One region of the Ammoniphilus soli genome, then DNA from elsewhere that is predicted to be linked to it. Evidence: riboswitches for the same ligand, from Rfam matches in the RefSeq annotation. Region 1 holds a riboswitch; each other region holds the start of a gene.

Region 1 (5,811 bases):
ATAAGGCGTTGTCGCGGGTCTGAGCGTGGGGGTGTCCCTTAGCCAGATCTGCTGCATGGGCTGCGATTTTGTAAGTAATAATGCCCGTCCTTACATCTTCTTTATTTGGCAGCCCCAGGTGTTCTTTTGGCGTTACATAGCAAAGCATGGACGTCCCCATCCACCCTATCATGGCAGCTCCAATTGCCGACGTGATGTGATCATAACCAGGTGCAATGTCAGTAGTTAAGGGCCCAAGGGTGTAAAAAGGCGCCTCGTGGCAAATCTCAAGCTGCAAATCCATATTTTCCTTTATCTTGTGCATCGGAACATGGCCCGGTCCTTCGATCATGACCTGCACATCATGTTTCCAGGCAATTTTCGTTAGTTCTCCTAATGTTTCCAGTTCAGCAAATTGGGCTTCATCATTGGCATCGGCGATGGAACCAGGACGGAGGCCATCCCCTAAGGAGAAAGAAACATCATAGGCTTTCATAATCTCACAGATTTCTTCAAAATGAGTATAAAGGAAATTTTCTTCGTGATGGGCTAGACACCAAGCGGCTAAGATCGATCCTCCTCTGGAAACAATACCTGTGACACGTTTGGCGGTCAACGGAATATATCGCAGCAGTACACCAGCGTGAATGGTAAAGTAATCAACCCCTTGCTCAGCTTGTTCGATAAGGGTATCGCGGTAAATTTCCCATGTCAGATCTTCCGCTTTTCCGTTTACTTTTTCTAATGCCTGATAAATGGGTACAGTGCCCACGGGAACCGGTGAGTTGCGGATAATCCACTCCCGGGTGGTATGAATATTTTTCCCTGTGGACAGATCCATAATGGTATCGGCGCCCCAGCGAGTAGCCCAGACCATTTTCTCCACTTCCTCCTGAATGGATGAGGTAACAGCTGAGTTTCCGATGTTGGCATTGATTTTCACGTGAAAGTTGCGGCCGATTATCATTGGTTCAGATTCCGGGTGGTTGATGTTAGCGGGTATAATGGCTCTTCCTTCCGCCACTTCCTTCCTGACGAATTCCGGAGAAAGCCCCTCGCGAATCGCTATAAATTCCATTTCGGGTGTCGTGATCCCTTGCCGGGCATAGTGAAGCTGAGTGACGTTCCTGCCTGGCTTTGCCCGTAAGGGGTTGCGCTTTAGACCCGGAAAAACCTCGCGATTGGCCGGTTCGCTTTGTTCCTTGAATCCATCATCCTCAGGCTTAATTTCACGGCCTGTATATTCCTCCACATCACCTCGTTCCATAATCCAGCCGCGGCGTACGGCAGGTAGTCCTTGATGAATATCAGGGGCTTGGGTAGCGTCGGTATATAAGCCGCTCGTATCATATACTCTTACCGGTTCGTTTTCTGTTTCCCCAAAGCTGTTTACCGTTGGAGATAGCATGATCTCTCGCATAGGGACACGAATTTCCTCACGAGACCCTTGCACATACACCTTTTGACTGCCTGGAAACGGTTGGATAATGGGAGACACAATGATTGGTTTGGTAGAATTGGACATAAAAAAACCTCCTATTTTAAAAGATTCTAATCATTTTGAACCTTTCATGGAGGCGGAAGAAACACAAATGAAAATAGCCGCATTGGTTACATGCGGCGTATGGTCATACGTGTGCTGTCAAATAGACAAAGCTGTAAGATCACATTCCTCCGCTGGCATTATCCAGTTCAGGTTCAACGGTCGATAACGGTATAGATATCCTCTCAGCCTGGTTCCCCAAGCTCCCGCAATAAGACTTATGAAGTTTTACAAAAATAAGAATATCATGGAAGTAATGTCTTGGCAATCCTTTTTTTAATTTAGCTATATTGAGGGCGCATTTTCGCTCTCTTATTCACGTGCTGATCGGCACCAAGTGCAGCAATAGCGCCATCTGCGGCGGAAATAACCGCTTGCTTAATCGGCGTACGGCGAGCATCCCCACCAGCAAAAACGCCATCCACACTTGTGCGAAGATATTCATCGACCACTACATAACCTTCTTCATCACGCTGTACGGCATTCTTAAGGAAGTCAGTTCCTGGCTTCATCCCTGCAAGGTATAAGAATACACCATCGACATCCCATGTCACTTCATTCTTCTGGTCATCCTGAATTACCAATTTTTCCACCTTGTTTCCTCCGGTAATCTCCTTCAAACGGTGCTTATAGTAGATTTTTACGTTTGGCTTTTGCTCTAGTTCGGATATGTCTACTTCACCCTTGAATTGGTTAATCGGCACGACGAGGCGGACTTCTTTACAAAACTTGGATAAAGCTTCTGCTTCATGAACAGCCTCTTCCGTTTCCCCCACAACCGCTACGGTACGGTCTTGGAAGAAAGCAGCATCACATGTGGAACAGTAGCTCACTCCACGGCCGGTAAATTCTTCTTCCCCTTTAATTTTATTGAGAGGTGCTTTAGCTCCAACGCCTATAAACACGCTTTTAGCTTTGATCGTACCTTCCGGCACTTCAAGCTTTTTCACTTCCGGGTCAGAAAAATCTACACTCAATACGTTCGTACGTACAAATTTTGTCCCGAAGTCTTTGGCTTGCAGTTGCATTTGCTGCAGCAGCTCTAATCCTGTCACCTCTCCACGCACACCAGGATAGTTCGCTATCTTATGCGTGATTGCCAATGTTCCGGCGGCAGGAGCTTTATCAATGACTAATACATTCAACTTCCCGCGAGAAGCGTAAATGGCTGCGGAAGTACCAGCAGGTCCCCCGCCAATCGCTACAAGATCATAGACTTGATCCAAAATTTCAGCATTTACTTGAGTGAAAATTTCTTCTTCCTTCTTCGCCTCAGTTGACGATGGCGTCGGCTCGTCAGTTATTCCTAAATACTGCTTCATTTTATTTGGTCTATAACCAATAAAAGTTTCTCCATCAATGATTGTAACAGGAGCAGAAAAAATTCCCATAGCATGAAGATCATCAAAAAACTGTGGATTTTCCGTTACGTTTCGATTCTCGTATTCTATTCCCCAATTTTTAAGATCATTTTTTATTTTTTCGCAATAAGGACACCCAGTGCTGCTATATAAAATTGCTCTTGGCATTATAACCACTCCATTTCTTATTTCTAACTAATACTAGTTTATAATAATTACATTTAAAATTCAAGTGTTTTTTTCTTTAAGTCCCTATTTGATTTATCTCCTATGTATTTTGCCACTTTATCATCTGATTACCCTATGGAATGGAACGATGGGAGAAGAAGAGTTTGGTTAGTTTGGGGTTAGTCTGTATTTTTTTGTCGTCTTCAACAAAACCTACTAAGAAGAAATCATACATGAGGTGAGACACATTATGGACGTGTTTACTCTGCTTGTGGCCATTGTCATCCTGGTTCTAAGTGCGGGGTTAGTCTTGTCGCTTCGGATTCGTGCAAGACAGAAAAGCGAAATAGATACCGGCGTCAGTGATAAGATCAAGTCGAATCCTGTATTGCTCAACCCGATTATCCTCAGCTATGTATTGTTTGCCGCGGTCATTTTCGCTCTGGTTTGGTTTTTTAAGTACTATTATAAAGTTCCTTTTTAGTGAGGTGGATCATGGAGAAAAAACGTTATTACGTAAATGTTGAACATGGGATTATTCTGGATGATCAAGGGGCAGACACTTACGAATTTGAAGTGGACGCGACCGAACAAGAATTACAGCAATTGCAGGATCTTTTTGATAAAACTCACCAAAAAGAAATGGGAACGTGGCTTCGTGCCCATACTCCTTATATTCAATACCATGATGACGAGGATAATCACGAATACGACCACTCGCTCCAACAGGTATACCGCATGCTCCATCAATTGGGTACAGCGAAAACCAAAGACCATATTGAAAGCATGGGGATTCTTTAAGGGTTGCAGCAAAGTCTGTAACCCTTTTTTAGATGCAATAAAAAAAGACCTGATAAGAAATCAGGTCTCCCTTTGAAGCTTCTTTAATATGGTATAGCGATACTTGCTGAAAACGTAATAAAAAAGGATGTAACCGAGTATACCGAATATTAAGGTATTCAAGGCTGCCCCTACAAAAAAATAAAGACTAATATCTTGAATAGCGGAGAGGTAACCTAGAGTGGACTCTTGAGATTGTGCGGAATCAGAAAACATGAACAAGCACCCAACCTTGTAGTTCAGCAGAAAAAGAAATGGCCATAAAAAGGAACCGCACGAGGCAGAAATAACAGCTGCAGGGATATTTCCGCGAACAATCCGCGCTAAAACCACGGACAGCATTGGACCTAAACCGAAGGTAGGAAACCAATTGGGGGCGAAACCAAAAACAAGTCCCAAGGAAATCTTTTGTGCTCCTTTTTTTAAGCGGAAGAGGCTTATGAGGTAAAACTTGATTATCCTTTTCAATTTCATGTGAAATACCCTCGTGTTCGCAGTTTCTCGTTCACTTTACTTCATCTTTTATCTCCTTAGCCATTACTATCTCACCATTCCTATGTTTCGTCAATATGTGATTATTTTCCTCATAGCTATCTTGTTTTCCCTTCTCATTTTACCCTTTCATCAACGACTATATGTTGCCGGATAAGCAGCTAGGCGATCTGGAAATCTAGGATTCAGGCGGGAACAAAGCCGCTTGAGTCGCAACGACAAAGTCTAATTTTTCTAAAGTCTTGCAATAGGCATCTTGGATGTCCCCTAATTGTCTTGGTGGATGCAGAAAATAATGAACGATTTTCCAATCCCGAAACCAGTCTCCAGTCTCCGGCTCTGAATGTTTCACGTCTGGCCAGACATGATTTAACCGTGGACTATAAAGCCGTAGCCGGCTATGGATAAGCCGACAGTTTTCGAGTCTTCTCTGATAAGGTTCACCCGGTAACGAGTCTTTGACATCGTTAAAAAGATGTGCCCAATAATCTTTACGGGATGCGGTATGTGGCGTTTCTGATGCCCATTGTTCAATTCCGCGGAGAAAATGGGGTAAGAATAAAAGGTCGTATAGCCTTTTTCCCAATGAGATTCTCTCATGGAGCGAAGCGAAGAAGTGAACCGTCTGTCCAAGGAGGCTAGGGATTTGCCTTTGGTGCATTGGAGATTGTGGGTAGTAAGGAAAGAGTATCTGGTTAAGGCTTAGGAGTTCCTGCAGTTTATACTCCAAAGAGGATAAGACCTGTTTTTGATAAAAAGGGTTGGAAATCACTTTTTTTTCGATATAATTCTGTTCATTGATAATCAGTCCAATCGTTAGAATGGAACGGTCCTCTGTCTTCCAAAAGTAATTCCATACACTTTGCATGAATTTGGATATATGGAAATAGGGCAACAGATAAAATAAATCGGTTTTCCTTCGGCGGCTCTCTTCATATATCAGCAGCTGAGGGTAGGCATCCTGAAATATCAGCCAGTTCCCTCGCTCCAGAAATTGAAAAAAAGGCACTCTTTCTTGAGAACTCATCAGACGGGGGAGCCATTCTCCTTTAAGATCCGTCATGTTCCAGCCAGCGTTCCTTGAGACGAGATGAGCCAAAAAAGACCACTGGATCTCAGGACATCGTTTGTAAAAATCAAGGTAGGCTGCCGTTCGGGAAAGATTATTTTGGTTGCCCCGCTGAGTGTCCATTTGAATCCGGCGAATCATTTCCTGTTCTTTTTGAGCTAACTGACTTAAAGGTTTGACTTTTTTCTCCTTCGCCTTGCTCTCTCTTTTCAGCTCTTTAATTAAAGCGGAAAAGGCCCTAAGATCTTTGCGCATAGGTTGTAGCCTCCCTCTCCTGCCGCTTCCCCAGCTTGAGGTGTCAGATGGTTCTACAACATACTATTGAAGAAGCGCAAGAATCATGAACAAGAAGCGTGCAA
Region 2 (5,811 bases), on a different contig from region 1:
AACATGACAATCAGAATGGCCATTGTGGCTACGCTGAAGCGCTTAAGCTTCTTACCGTTTGAAATATAAGGGAAAACCATCCCCACAGCGATAAATGTGCTGAATAGCGAGACCAGGGTAAAGGCTCCCATCAGCATGGGTTCCGGGCCGTATTCCAATATCGGCAGGAAATTGGCATAGTCTTTATCTTTTTGCGTCAATATGCTGGCCAAGAGCCCAACAGGGATCATGGTAACCAGAAATATCTGGTTGGTCCTGGCCAAAACCTCCAACCCGCTCCTGACGGCGTAAACAGCCATGATCATGATGGCGGAAAAGTAGACCACAATCGGTGTACGGGGCGTGATAGCCGAGGTGTAAAATTCCCCAAACCCTCGGAGGGCGATGGTGGTATCATGAAAGAAATAAAAAATGAAGAGCAGGGACACCAATTTTCCGATCCATTTGCCAAAGATTTCTTCCGTATACTCCACTAAAGTCCGGCCTGGAAACAGTTGAGCGAGCCGAGCAATCACATACCCGACCAATAGGGCAGGACCTAAGGCAACTAGAAGAGAAAGCCAGCCATCCCGGCCCGCGTGAGTGAGCACAACGGGAATGAACAGGAGATGACCTGTAACTGTAACACTTGCGATTCCTAACATCAGCGCCTGTACGGCAGATATGCGTACCTTTTCCATATGCCTCCCCATGCTTCCAAATGTGCTATATGTTGGTATTCTAACCCAGTTCGCATCCGATTATGAAAAATAATAGGCAAGCAGCAAGCCGGTTCAATTTTTACGGGCAGCATGCTATAGTGAAAGTATGCGCAGCTTGCGAAAGGAGTTTTACTTGTGTTGAATTGGCTTCTGCTTTATGTTTTCATCATGAATCTAATTACCTATTATCTATTTGCGCAAGATAAAAGCCGGGCCCGCAAGAAGGAATGGCGAACGTCCGAGAAGAAACTCCTGATGTTCTCGTTCCTCGGCGGCGGAATCGGGGCTTGGCGAGGAATGAAAGATTATTTTCACAAAATCAATAAGGCGAAATTTCGCATTTTGATTCCTATTTTTATCGTCCTGCAGTTAGGGACGGCGGGCATGGCGGGGGTGTACGGACCAGCGGGAAACTATGCTGTTTCGGCGCTGCTGGTTTTTCTTCATGTCATGATCTTCTTTCTTCTCAGTAAGAGAAAATAACGAGGGAGTAATAAAAAAAGAGGCTTTATAAAAGCCCCTAACGTTCTCTTAGCTATTCCTCTTAGCTATAGAGATCAGAAGAGTCATCATAGTCATAGCGGTAGCCATCCCGAGCCGCTTCGCCTACGTTGGCTTCTAAGGTATTTCCCATTCCGGATTTGCCTTGAAGCTTTTGCAGGACCTCCTGGTAGGCTAGCACGGCTTGATAGTCGGCTTGATTGGCCATGGCCTCCTTCAAGGCCTCTTCTATCACTGCTAAGTCATTCCTGGTCCACTCTGCCATTGCTTTTCCCTCCTTTTTCTAGGAATAGTATCTTCACTTCTCCTGGGAATATGCTCCAGCCCTGAGAAGCGGGTGCCAGTCTTGACAATAACCTCCTCCGTGTTATCATTAGAAAGAACCAAATAGTCTCGCAATATCCCTAGGGGAGCTAAAATATAGCTGAGATGGAAGTGAGTCCTTCCAGACCCTTTGTACCTGATCTGGTTAATGCCAGCGTAGGAAAGCGGATAGCCGAAACGTATACATACGCTCAGCTAACCACTTTCAATACCGAAAGTGGTTTTTTTACGGAATAAGAAAGTATAACCTTCATGAGTTATCCTCCATATTCCGCATAAAAAGCTTCCTCTAAAGGTGGTCTGGCTACCCTGAAATGCTTCAATAAAGCTTTTTTTATTTTTTCTCTTGACATTTCTTGATTGACTATGAAGATGGGGGAGGGAGCATCCGGATATGAGAAACCTTGAACTGCATTTGATCAGTAATGGAAAACAAGCGCTGGAGCAGTTTGCTGATGTTGCGTCTCTCGTACACCCTATTGTCCAGGCGGTGCATTTGAGGGAGAAAGCCAGAACGGCTCGGGAGTTGTGGGATGGAATTCAGCATTTAGCGTTGCGGGGAGTGCCGCTGAATAAAATTTATCTGAATGATCGCGCGGATGTAGCCTGGTCTGCCGGAGCCAAAGGGGTTCAGTTGGCCTATCATAGCCTGCCTCCCGCTGCGGTGAAGAAAGCTTTCCCGCAGCTAAGAGTGGGGCGATCGGTCCATTCCTTGAGCGAAGCGAGGGAGATGGAACAGCAGGGTGCTGACTACGTAATCTTCGGCCACGTTTTCCCTTCAGGGTCCAAGCCGGGGCTTGAAGCCAGAGGGGTGGAGGCTTTGGCCGAGGTAGCCGGGCAAATCCGCATTCCGGTTATTGCGATTGGCGGTATCCATCCGGAAAATGTAAAAGATGTCATCAATGCGGGTGCGGCAGGCATTGCGGTTATGTCAGGAATATTGGATGCTGGCGATCCGCTTGCGGCAGCCCAACACTACAGGGAAGGCTTACTTCAGGGGGGAAGGGTTAATGGGAGTTTATGATGTAGCAATTATAGGCGGTGGAGTTATAGGGGGATCTATCGCTTTTCAATTGGCGAAGCGGGGCAAGAAGGTTATTGTGCTGGAAAAAGGGAGATTGGCGGAGCAGGCTTCCAGTGCTGCAGCCGGCATGCTGGCTGCACAGGGGGAGATGGGGAAGGAAACCGGTCCGCTGTTCCAGCTTGCCATCGAGAGCCGGGCGATGTTTCCGCGCTTAGCCGAGGAATTAAGGGAGCTTTCGGGGATTGATATCAGTTTGATCAACCGGGGAATGCTTCGCATCGCTACCACGAGCGAGGAGCTGGAGGAACTGAGGGAAGCCATCGCGTGTCAGAAGCAAGCGGGCCAGGAGGCGGAGTGGCTGACAGGGGATCAGGTACGGCTGCGGGAACCTTCTTTGTCCGATGCCATCCTTGGTGCTATGTTTATTCCCAATGACGGGCAAGTGCTAGCGCCGGAGCTATCCCTCGCTTTTCTGAAGTCGGCTGCCGTTTTGGGGGCTGAGCTTCGTGAATTTGCCGAGGTCAAGTCCCTTGTCGTGGAAAAAGGAGTAGTGAAAGGCGTCGTGACCCAAGAGGAAACCATTCGCTGCCAGCAGGTGGTCGCAGCTGCAGGAGCTTGGAGCAGCCAGTGGCTTGGGAAGCCTGAATCCCTGCCTCCGGTCTATCCCGTAAAAGGGGAGTGTTTTTCTGTCATCACCTCCCGGCCGCTGCTGCAGGCAACCGTATTCTCCCATGGATGCTATCTCGTTCCGAAAAGAGGGGGAAGGCTTGTGGTCGGGGCGACCATGAAGGAGCATACCTTTGACCGCAAAGTCTCTATTGGAGGAATATCTGCCTTGATGGAACGCGCGAAGCGGCTGCTTCCTTCCATTGCAGAGGCAGAGTTTGAAAAAACATGGGCTGGTGTCCGGCCGCAGACCCGAGACGGGCTGCCTTATCTGGGCGAGCATCCGGATTGGAAGGGGCTATACCTTGCAACAGGCCATTTTCGAAATGGCATCTTGCTCAGTCCGGTAACGGGCGTCTTGCTAGCCGATTTAATAGAAGGAAAACAAGCGGAGATTCTGCTGCCTTTTAAGGCGGATCGAGGCTTGACGGTACATTAGGAGGGAGGAAAGGCTGTTGAATCTTCACATCAATGGAGAGCAGGTGCAGGTTCCGGACACGGTATCCTGCGTTACAGATTTGATCTCGCATTTCGGATTGGATAACAAAGTACTGATCATTGAACTGAATACCCATATCTTGCAGAAGGATGACCATGCCCGCACGCAGCTATCAGACGGGGATCGGGTAGAAATAGTACATTTCGTAGGAGGCGGATGATATGTTGAAAATAGGATCTTATGAGTTTCGTTCCAGATTATTGCTGGGGACGGGGAAGTTCCCGAATTTTGAAATCCAGAAGCAAGCGGTTGACGTATCCGAGACGCAAATCTTGACGTTTGCCGTGCGCCGCATGAATATCTTTGAGCCGAGCCAGCCGAATTTCCTAGAAATGCTGGATGTAAAGAATTACACCCTTCTCCCGAATACAGCAGGGGCTTCGACTGCAGAGGAAGCGGTGCGGATCGCTAGATTGGCCAAGGCTTCAGGCTTATGCGACATGATCAAGGTTGAAGTCATTGGCTGCCCGAAGACGCTTTTGCCGGATCCGGTAGAGACTTTAAAAGCTTCCGAGATTCTATTGGAGGAAGGATTTACGGTTCTTCCATACACGTCAGACGATGTATTGCTAGCTAAGAGATTGCAAGATTTAGGCGTGCACGCGATCATGCCGGGGGCTTCCCCGATCGGATCGGGCCAAGGCATCGTCAATCCGCTGAATCTCAGCTTCATAATTGAGCAAGCTACCGTTCCAGTCATTGTGGATGCGGGAATCGGATCTCCTTCGGATGCGGCTATTGCGATGGAAATGGGAGCGGATGGGGTACTCTTGAATACCGCTGTTTCCGGTGCCAAGGATCCGGTGAAAATGGCCTTGGCGATGAAGCTGGCGATTGAAGCCGGACGCCTGGGGTATGAAGCGGGACGCATCCCGAAAAAGCGCTATGCCACAGCGAGCAGTCCAGTGGAAGGGATGAGCACGGTTTGAGTGACCGCTATTCCAGACAAGAGTTGTTTTCATCCATAGGGAAAGAGGGTCAGGCAAAACTGGCCCAAAAGCATGCTTTAGTCATTGGCGCAGGAGCTTTAGGCACGGGAAATGCGGAAGCGCTGGTGCGTTCCGGGGTCGGCAAGATGACGATCGTCGATCGGGATTATGTCGAGTGGAGCAATCTGCAGCGGCAGCAGCTTTATACGGAAGCGGACGCCCGGGATCGCATCCCTAAGGCGGTTGCAGCGGAAAAGCGCTTGACCAGCATCAATTCCGAAGTGGAAATTCAAGCGATCGTAGCGGATGTCACGACAGAGGAGATCCATGATTTGGTGCAGGGAGTCGATTTGATCCTCGATGCGACGGATAACTTCGATATCCGGCTGCTTATCAACGATGCCTCGCAAAAATACCGCATTCCCTGGATCTATGGTGCTTGCGTAGGCAGCTACGGCTTAACGTACACCGTCATCCCCGGAAAAACGCCGTGTTTGGGCTGCCTGCTGGAATCCGTCCCGCTTGGGGGAGCGACATGCGATACGGTGGGCATTATCAGCCCGGCGGTCCAGATGGTTGTCGCTTACCAAGTGGCCGAGGCGCTCAAGATATTAGTCGAGGACTGGGAGGCTTTGAGGGGGACGCTGCTTTCTTTCGACCTATGGAAAAACCAGCATGCCTCGATTCGAGTGGACCGGGTGAAGAAGGCCGGCTGCCCATCCTGCGGTGAGGATCCCGCTTACCCTTACTTGGATGCATCCAATCATACGAAAACGGCGGTTTTATGCGGAAGGGAAACCGTCCAGATCCGTCCGACTGCCCGTTTTGGCCGGAACCTGGATGAGCTCGCCGCTTCTTTATCGGCACACGGAAAGGTTGAAAAAAATCCCTATCTAGTGTCATTGACCATTGGCAGCCATCGGTTGGCGATTTTCCAGGATGGACGGGTTTTGGTCCACGGGACGAAAGACGTTGCGGAAGCGAAGAGCCTTTATTATCGATTTTTAGGATAAGATGCCGGCTGTCCATTCTCTATGCCGCTTTCCGCCGGGAAAAGCGGCTTCTCTTATGCAAGGAGGTCAATCATGGAATACGATATGCTAAAGCAGCTAATCAGTCAGTTTATACGCAAAGGTTCGGCTGTAGAGGATGAGTTCAATCAAATCG
Region 3 (5,811 bases), on a different contig from region 1:
GGGACGAGATGACATATGTCTTTCAGAAGCCCATTCTGCTGGAGTGGAAGAATGTCCTGGAGAATGTGCTTTTGCCGTTCGAACTAAAGCGCAGGGTTACTCCCGATGATCGGGGCAAAGCAAAAGAAATCCTGAGCCTTGTAGGGTTAGCGGGGAATGAGGAGAAATTTCCCCATGAATTATCGGGGGGGATGATGTCCAGAGTTTCCCTGGCACGGGCTCTGCTGACACGCCCGGATGTCCTGCTTATGGATGAGCCTTTTGCCGCCCTCGATGCCTTGACAAAAGGACAGATGCAAGGAGAATTGGCAAAGCTATCCCATCAATTTAATCCAACGGTCTTATTCATTACGCATGATATTCAAGAAGCTGTTTTTCTGTCGGACCGCATTCTTTTAATGGGTGGCTCCCCGGCGCAGATTGTGAAGGAATACGCCGTTCCTTTTTCAAGACCCCGTCAGAAAGAACTTAAGTTTGAAAAAGGATTTCTCGAACTGATCAAGATCATTCACGAAGATATTGAAAACATGGGGAGTGCGGCATTGACATGAAGAGCGCGCCGAAGACCTATTCGCTGATCCTATTTTTCGTCATCCTGATGGTTTGGGAGGGACTCGTCCGCTGGTTGCGCATTCCTGAGCTCATTTTGCCTGCGCCGTTGGTGATTGCAGCCAACATGATGGAAAATTTCTCGAACGGTTATTTCTATCCTCATATCCGGGCAACAGGCATTGAAGTGCTTGGCGGCTTTGCCATGGGAGCTATCATGGGGATTGGTCTAGGATTTCTGGTGGCCCATTCGAAAACGGTGGAAGAAATCCTCCACCCCTATATCATTGCCTCCCAAGCGATGCCAAAGCTCGCTTTGGCCCCTTTGTTGGCTCTATGGCTGGGATTTGGCTATCTGCCTAAAATGATCATTGTTGCCTTGGTTAGCTTTTTTCCTATATTCGAAAGTACTGTGACGGGCCTGACGTATGTAGATCAGGATAAAGTGGCCTTGTTTCGTTCCCTCCGTGCTTCGAAATGGAAGATTCTCGCCAAGCTGAGACTTCCCACGGCTATACCCTATTTGTTTTCGGGGTTGCGGGTGGCGATCGTACTCAGTGTGGTAGGCGCGGTCGTCAGTGAATTCATTGGGGCCAACAAGGGCTTAGGGGCGCTCATCATCGTCGCCCAGGGGATGATGGACACGCCGCTGATGTTTTCCGTGTTTATTTTGCTAACTCTGATGGGCATTCTTCTCTATCAGGCAATCTATCTTATCGAACGGCTATTTTTTAAAAAATACTACTATGCTCGGAGGAGTAAACCTTGAAAAAGTCCATTACATTATCAGTCATTACCCTGCTAGCCGCTTTGGGTCTGGCTGGATGCGGGAGCAGCCAGCCTGTGGCCCAGCCTGCGCCTGCGGAGGCCAAGACGGAGATGCAAGCTGCTGATACCGAAAAGGTGCGCATGGCTTCCTGGAGCAAGCCGATCGCTGAGCAGGCGAATCTGTACCTCGCCCAAGAGAAGGGGTGGTTCCAGGATGCCGGCTTGGAGTTTGAGTATATTCCCGGAGCGGGTGGCGGAGATGCCGTAAAGAACATCATTGCAGGAAATGCTGACATTGCTTTTGCCAATGTGGAAGCTGTTATGCTAGCCGCTGAAAAAGGAGAGAAGCTCAAAATCATCTACAACATTTATCCCGAAAACGTATTTAATCTTGTTTCCCTGAAAGAAAGCAACATTACTAAGATTGAGGATCTGAAAGGGAAGAATATCGGCGTGTACAGCTTGAGCAGCGGTACTTACCAGAACTTGAAAGTACTTCTTTCCGAAGCGGGAATATCGGAAAACGATGTAACGATCATTGAAGCTGGGGTGCTCAACTTCGGGCCGCTAATGAACAAGCAGGTTGACGCTACGGCAGCTACCGATACGGGACTCTATGACGCCTCGCAAAAAGGTTTGGGCGATGTGAACGTAATGCATGTCAAAGAAGTGCTCAACACGCCATCCGATGTGTTTGTCGTCACCGAGAAAACGTTCAATGAAAAGAAAGAGATGCTTGTGAAATTCCTTCAGGTCTATCGGGATAGTGTGAAATATACCATGGAACATCCGGAGGAAGCAGCAAAGGCAGCTGTTCAGGCAGCCATTGACGGGAAAGATGAAGGACGAAACCTCGAGATTATTAAAATCAGGAACGCTGTTTCCGTCAACGAGGAAATGGAAGAAAAAGGGCTGGGTTGGCTGAACGGAGATATCCTGAAGGAAGTGGAAGCTGCCTATGTGAAAATGGGCCTATTGAAAGGGCCGGTCGGAATGGACAGTTTGTTCACGAATGATCTGGTCAAGCAGCTGAAGTAGGTGACCGTATGGAGCTTAATCTGAAGGGAAAGGTAGTATTGGTCACCGGTTCCAGCCGGGGTATCGGTGCGGCTATTGCCGAGTCTTTTGCGCAGCAGGGAGCCGTCGTTATCATTAATTATGTTCAGAATCGCGATCGGGCTGAACGGTTAGCCAATCGCTTAAGCCAGGAATACCGGATTGAATCGATGGCTCTTCGGGGAGATGTCACGGACGAGACAGAGGTTCAGCAATTAATTGAAGAAATAACAGATGAATTCTCTTCTTTGGATATTGTCGTAAATAACGCGCTTCACCATTACCGATTCGATCCGGATCAGCGGAAAATGGCCTGGGAAGTGGAATGGGAGGATTATCAGAGGCAATTGGATGGATCCCTGAAGGGCTCCTTCCACGTATGCAAGCACGCCATTCCGGGAATGAAGGCGAACGGTTTCGGGCGGATTATCAACATGGTCAGCAATTTGGTTTACCGTCCGGTCGTTCCTTACCACGATTACACCACAGCGAAAGGAGCACTCCTTAGCTATTCCCAAAACCTGGCTGCCGATTTAGGGCCGTTTGGCATTACGGTGAATTGCGTGGCGCCGGGAATAGTTTATCCGACGGATGCCAGTCGAATGACAAAGGAAGAAGTGAAGGACAGCATCATTTCGCAAACCCCACTCCGGAAAATTGCTCGCCCGGAAGATATTGCAGGCAGCGTGCTATATTTCGCCAGCGAATGGTCTAGGTTTGTGACCGGGCAATGTTTAGTCGTCGATGGCGGGTTTACAATGAAGTAAATAAATACCACTGGGGGGGTCCTTGCGGGCTGAGATGGAACGGAGTTTCGAACCCTTAGAACCTGATCTGGTTCATGCCAGCGTAGGAAAGTGGAAGATTGAAGCCGGGCACATAGCCTGCATAGATCTTTACCGCTTTCCAGATTGTGGATAGCGGTTTTTTTATGGTTACATCAAGAGGCTTTGCATAAACAAACTTACAAAGGGGGCTGATAGATTGGACAGCATGATCTTGAATCTGAAGGAGCTCGTATCAAAGGAAGTGGAAGCGAGAAAAGGGGAACTCCTCGAGCTGTTGGCCGCGTTGATTTCTTATCCTACCGTAAGTCCGCCCGCAAGAAATACGGAGGAGGCGCAAAACTATTTAGCAGGTATCCTTAAAGGACTTCAGTTCGAAGTCGATAGCTGGGACGTTTACCCCGGGGATCCCAATGTCGTTGGGGTCTTGAAGGGAAAGGATGGAGCGGACTACAGGAGTTTGATCATCAATGGACATATGGATGTAGCCGAAGTAGGAGATGATTCGGAGTGGAGCTGCGATCCTTTCCGATTGACGCAAAAGGAAGGCTATGTGTATGGGCGCGGGGTAGCGGATATGAAAGGCGGCATGGCGGCTTCCCTGTTCGCGGTAAAGATCTTGCAGGACCTCGGGGTTAACCTCAAAGGCGATCTTCAGTTCCAGTCCGTCATTGGGGAGGAAGCCGGGGAAGCGGGTACCTTATCGTGCCTGGAGCGAGGGTATACGGGAGACTTTGCTGTGGTGGTCGACACAAGCGATCTGCATATCCAGGGACAAGGCGGCGTGATTACCGGATGGATCACGGTACAAAGCAAAGAAACCCATCATGACGGCGTCCGCAGGAATATGATTCATGCCGGCGGCGGCGTTCATGGAGCAAGTGCCATCGAGAAAATGGCGAAAATCATCTCGGGCTTGCAGGACCTGGAACGCCATTGGGCGGTCACGAAGAGCTACCCTGGATTTCCGCCGGGGACGAATACGATCAATCCGGCTGTCATTGAAGGGGGAAGGCATGCCGCCTTTGTTGCCGACCGCTGTTCGCTTTGGATTACCGTTCACTTTTATCCCAATGAATCCTTTGAAGATGTGGTCCGCGAAATCGAGACCCACATCCTGCAAGTGGCTGCTGCCGATCCTTGGCTGAGGGATCATCCGCCGCAGTTCCGATGGGGAGGAAAGTCGATGATAGAGGAAAGGGGAGAGATTTTTCCTTCCTTTGAAGTGGATCCTCTTCACCCTGGAACCGTTCTTCTTGGATCGGTTCATGAAGAAGTGGAAAAAGCGGCTCCGGTCGTCGGCATGACAACCACCGTAACGGATGCGGGCTGGCTCGGCAGGGCCGGAATTCCTACCGTCCTTTATGGTCCCGGCAAGCTGGAGGATGCCCATGCTGTAGACGAAAAGCTGGAATTGCGACAGCTTGTGGAATTCGCCAAGATCATGGCGATATTCATCGCCGAATGGTGCAATACAAGAAAGGGAGAAGAATAGATGAAATTTTCAGAGCGCCTCTATGAAAAGGTCCGCCCGGTATGGGGGAAAACCCATGCCCATCCCTTTGTCCGCGGTTTGGGAGATGGGAGCCTGCCCCGGGAATCGTTTGAATATTACATGAAGCAGGATTACGTTTACTTGATCGATTACGCGAAGATGTTCGCTTTGGGATCCATGAAAGCGAGGGACCTGGACTCAATGGCCTGGTTCGCCAAGCTGCTCCATGAAACCCTGCATGGGGAAATGGAGCTTCACCGCCAGTACGCGGAGCGCTTTGGCATCACCCGCCAGGAGCTGGAGGATACAAAGGCTACCCCGATCAATCTGGCCTATACCCGCTATATGCTGCATGTGGCCCAAAATGGCTCATTGGAAGAATTGATTTCTGCCCTCCTTCCCTGCATGTGGAGCTACTGGGAAATCGGAAAAGCTCTTGCGGATGAATTTCCGGAGTCAAAGGATCACTCCCTTTATGGGGAATGGGTGACCATGTATTCTTCTGCGGAATTCGGGAGCTTGGCGCAATGGCTGATCGGCCACTTGGATGATCTGACAGAAGGAAAGCCTGAGCGGGAGTTGGCCATTCTGGAGGAGCACTTCCTGAATACTTCCCGCTTTGAGTACATGTTCTGGGATATGGCTTATCACCGCTTGGATTGGCCGGTGGAGTAAAGCGTGGAGGCGCTTGTTCAGTTGGTGGATGTTTCCTTCGGCTATGAGAAGGGGCATGAGGAAATCCGGATCCTGAAGAATCACAGCTCCGCCATTTACCCGAAGGAATTCGTCAGCTTGGTCGGCTTGAGCGGATGCGGAAAAAGCACGGTACTGAAGCTGGTGGCGGGCCTGTACGAACCGACGGCCGGGCATATTGAGTTCTTGGGGGCAAAGGGTGGCCGCCGCTTGGGGAAGGTCGGGCTGATGCCGCAGCAGGACCTCTTGATGCCTTGGAGAACGGTGGCCGCCAACGCCGCCCTTCCCTTGGAAATACAAGGGATAGGCAAGAAAGAGGCCCAGGACAAGGTACGGGAGATGCTGCCCCTGTTTGGCCTGGGGGCTTTTGCGCATGCCTATCCGCATGAGCTTTCGGGGGGAATGAGGCAGAGGGTTTCTTTCCTGCGGGCCGTTTTGGGCGGCCATCCCTTGCTGCTGTTGGAC

Evidence for each region. A riboswitch is a leader RNA that binds a small molecule or an ion and turns the genes downstream of it on or off. The one in region 1 is predicted to bind thiamine pyrophosphate.
Region 2: another riboswitch for thiamine pyrophosphate. It lies ahead of tenI (thiazole tautomerase TenI); the one in region 1 lies ahead of thiC (phosphomethylpyrimidine synthase ThiC).
Region 3: another riboswitch for thiamine pyrophosphate. It lies ahead of ABLT31_RS10650 (acetylornithine deacetylase); the one in region 1 lies ahead of thiC (phosphomethylpyrimidine synthase ThiC).

The regions. Positions count from the first base shown of each region.
Region 1 is NZ_JBEGDL010000003.1:147,775-153,585, reverse strand. It holds gene thiC (phosphomethylpyrimidine synthase ThiC) at 1-1,504, opposite strand, end outside; TPP riboswitch at 1,632-1,742, opposite strand; gene ABLT31_RS08225 (FAD-dependent oxidoreductase) at 1,804-3,051, opposite strand; gene ABLT31_RS08220 (hypothetical protein) at 3,302-3,535, shown strand; gene ABLT31_RS08215 (hypothetical protein) at 3,547-3,852, shown strand; gene ABLT31_RS08210 (DUF2062 domain-containing protein) at 3,913-4,365, opposite strand; gene ABLT31_RS08205 (DUF2515 family protein) at 4,562-5,707, opposite strand.
Region 2 is NZ_JBEGDL010000004.1:71,475-77,285, reverse strand. It holds gene ABLT31_RS10720 (GerAB/ArcD/ProY family transporter) at 1-680, opposite strand, end outside; gene ABLT31_RS10715 (DUF1294 domain-containing protein) at 837-1,184, shown strand; gene ABLT31_RS10710 (hypothetical protein) at 1,246-1,467, opposite strand; TPP riboswitch at 1,599-1,706, shown strand; gene tenI (thiazole tautomerase TenI) at 1,921-2,550, shown strand; gene thiO (glycine oxidase ThiO) at 2,537-3,655, shown strand; gene thiS (sulfur carrier protein ThiS) at 3,672-3,875, shown strand; gene ABLT31_RS10690 (thiazole synthase) at 3,877-4,644, shown strand; gene ABLT31_RS10685 (thiazole biosynthesis adenylyltransferase ThiF) at 4,641-5,657, shown strand; gene ABLT31_RS10680 (LuxE/PaaK family acyltransferase) at 5,730-5,811, shown strand, end outside.
Region 3 is NZ_JBEGDL010000004.1:62,944-68,754, reverse strand. It holds gene ABLT31_RS10670 (ABC transporter ATP-binding protein) at 1-551, shown strand, start outside; gene ABLT31_RS10665 (ABC transporter permease) at 548-1,318, shown strand; gene ABLT31_RS10660 (ABC transporter substrate-binding protein) at 1,315-2,355, shown strand; gene ABLT31_RS10655 (3-oxoacyl-ACP reductase) at 2,364-3,140, shown strand; TPP riboswitch at 3,143-3,246, shown strand; gene ABLT31_RS10650 (acetylornithine deacetylase) at 3,367-4,653, shown strand; gene tenA (thiaminase II) at 4,654-5,328, shown strand; gene ABLT31_RS10640 (ABC transporter ATP-binding protein) at 5,332-5,811, shown strand, end outside.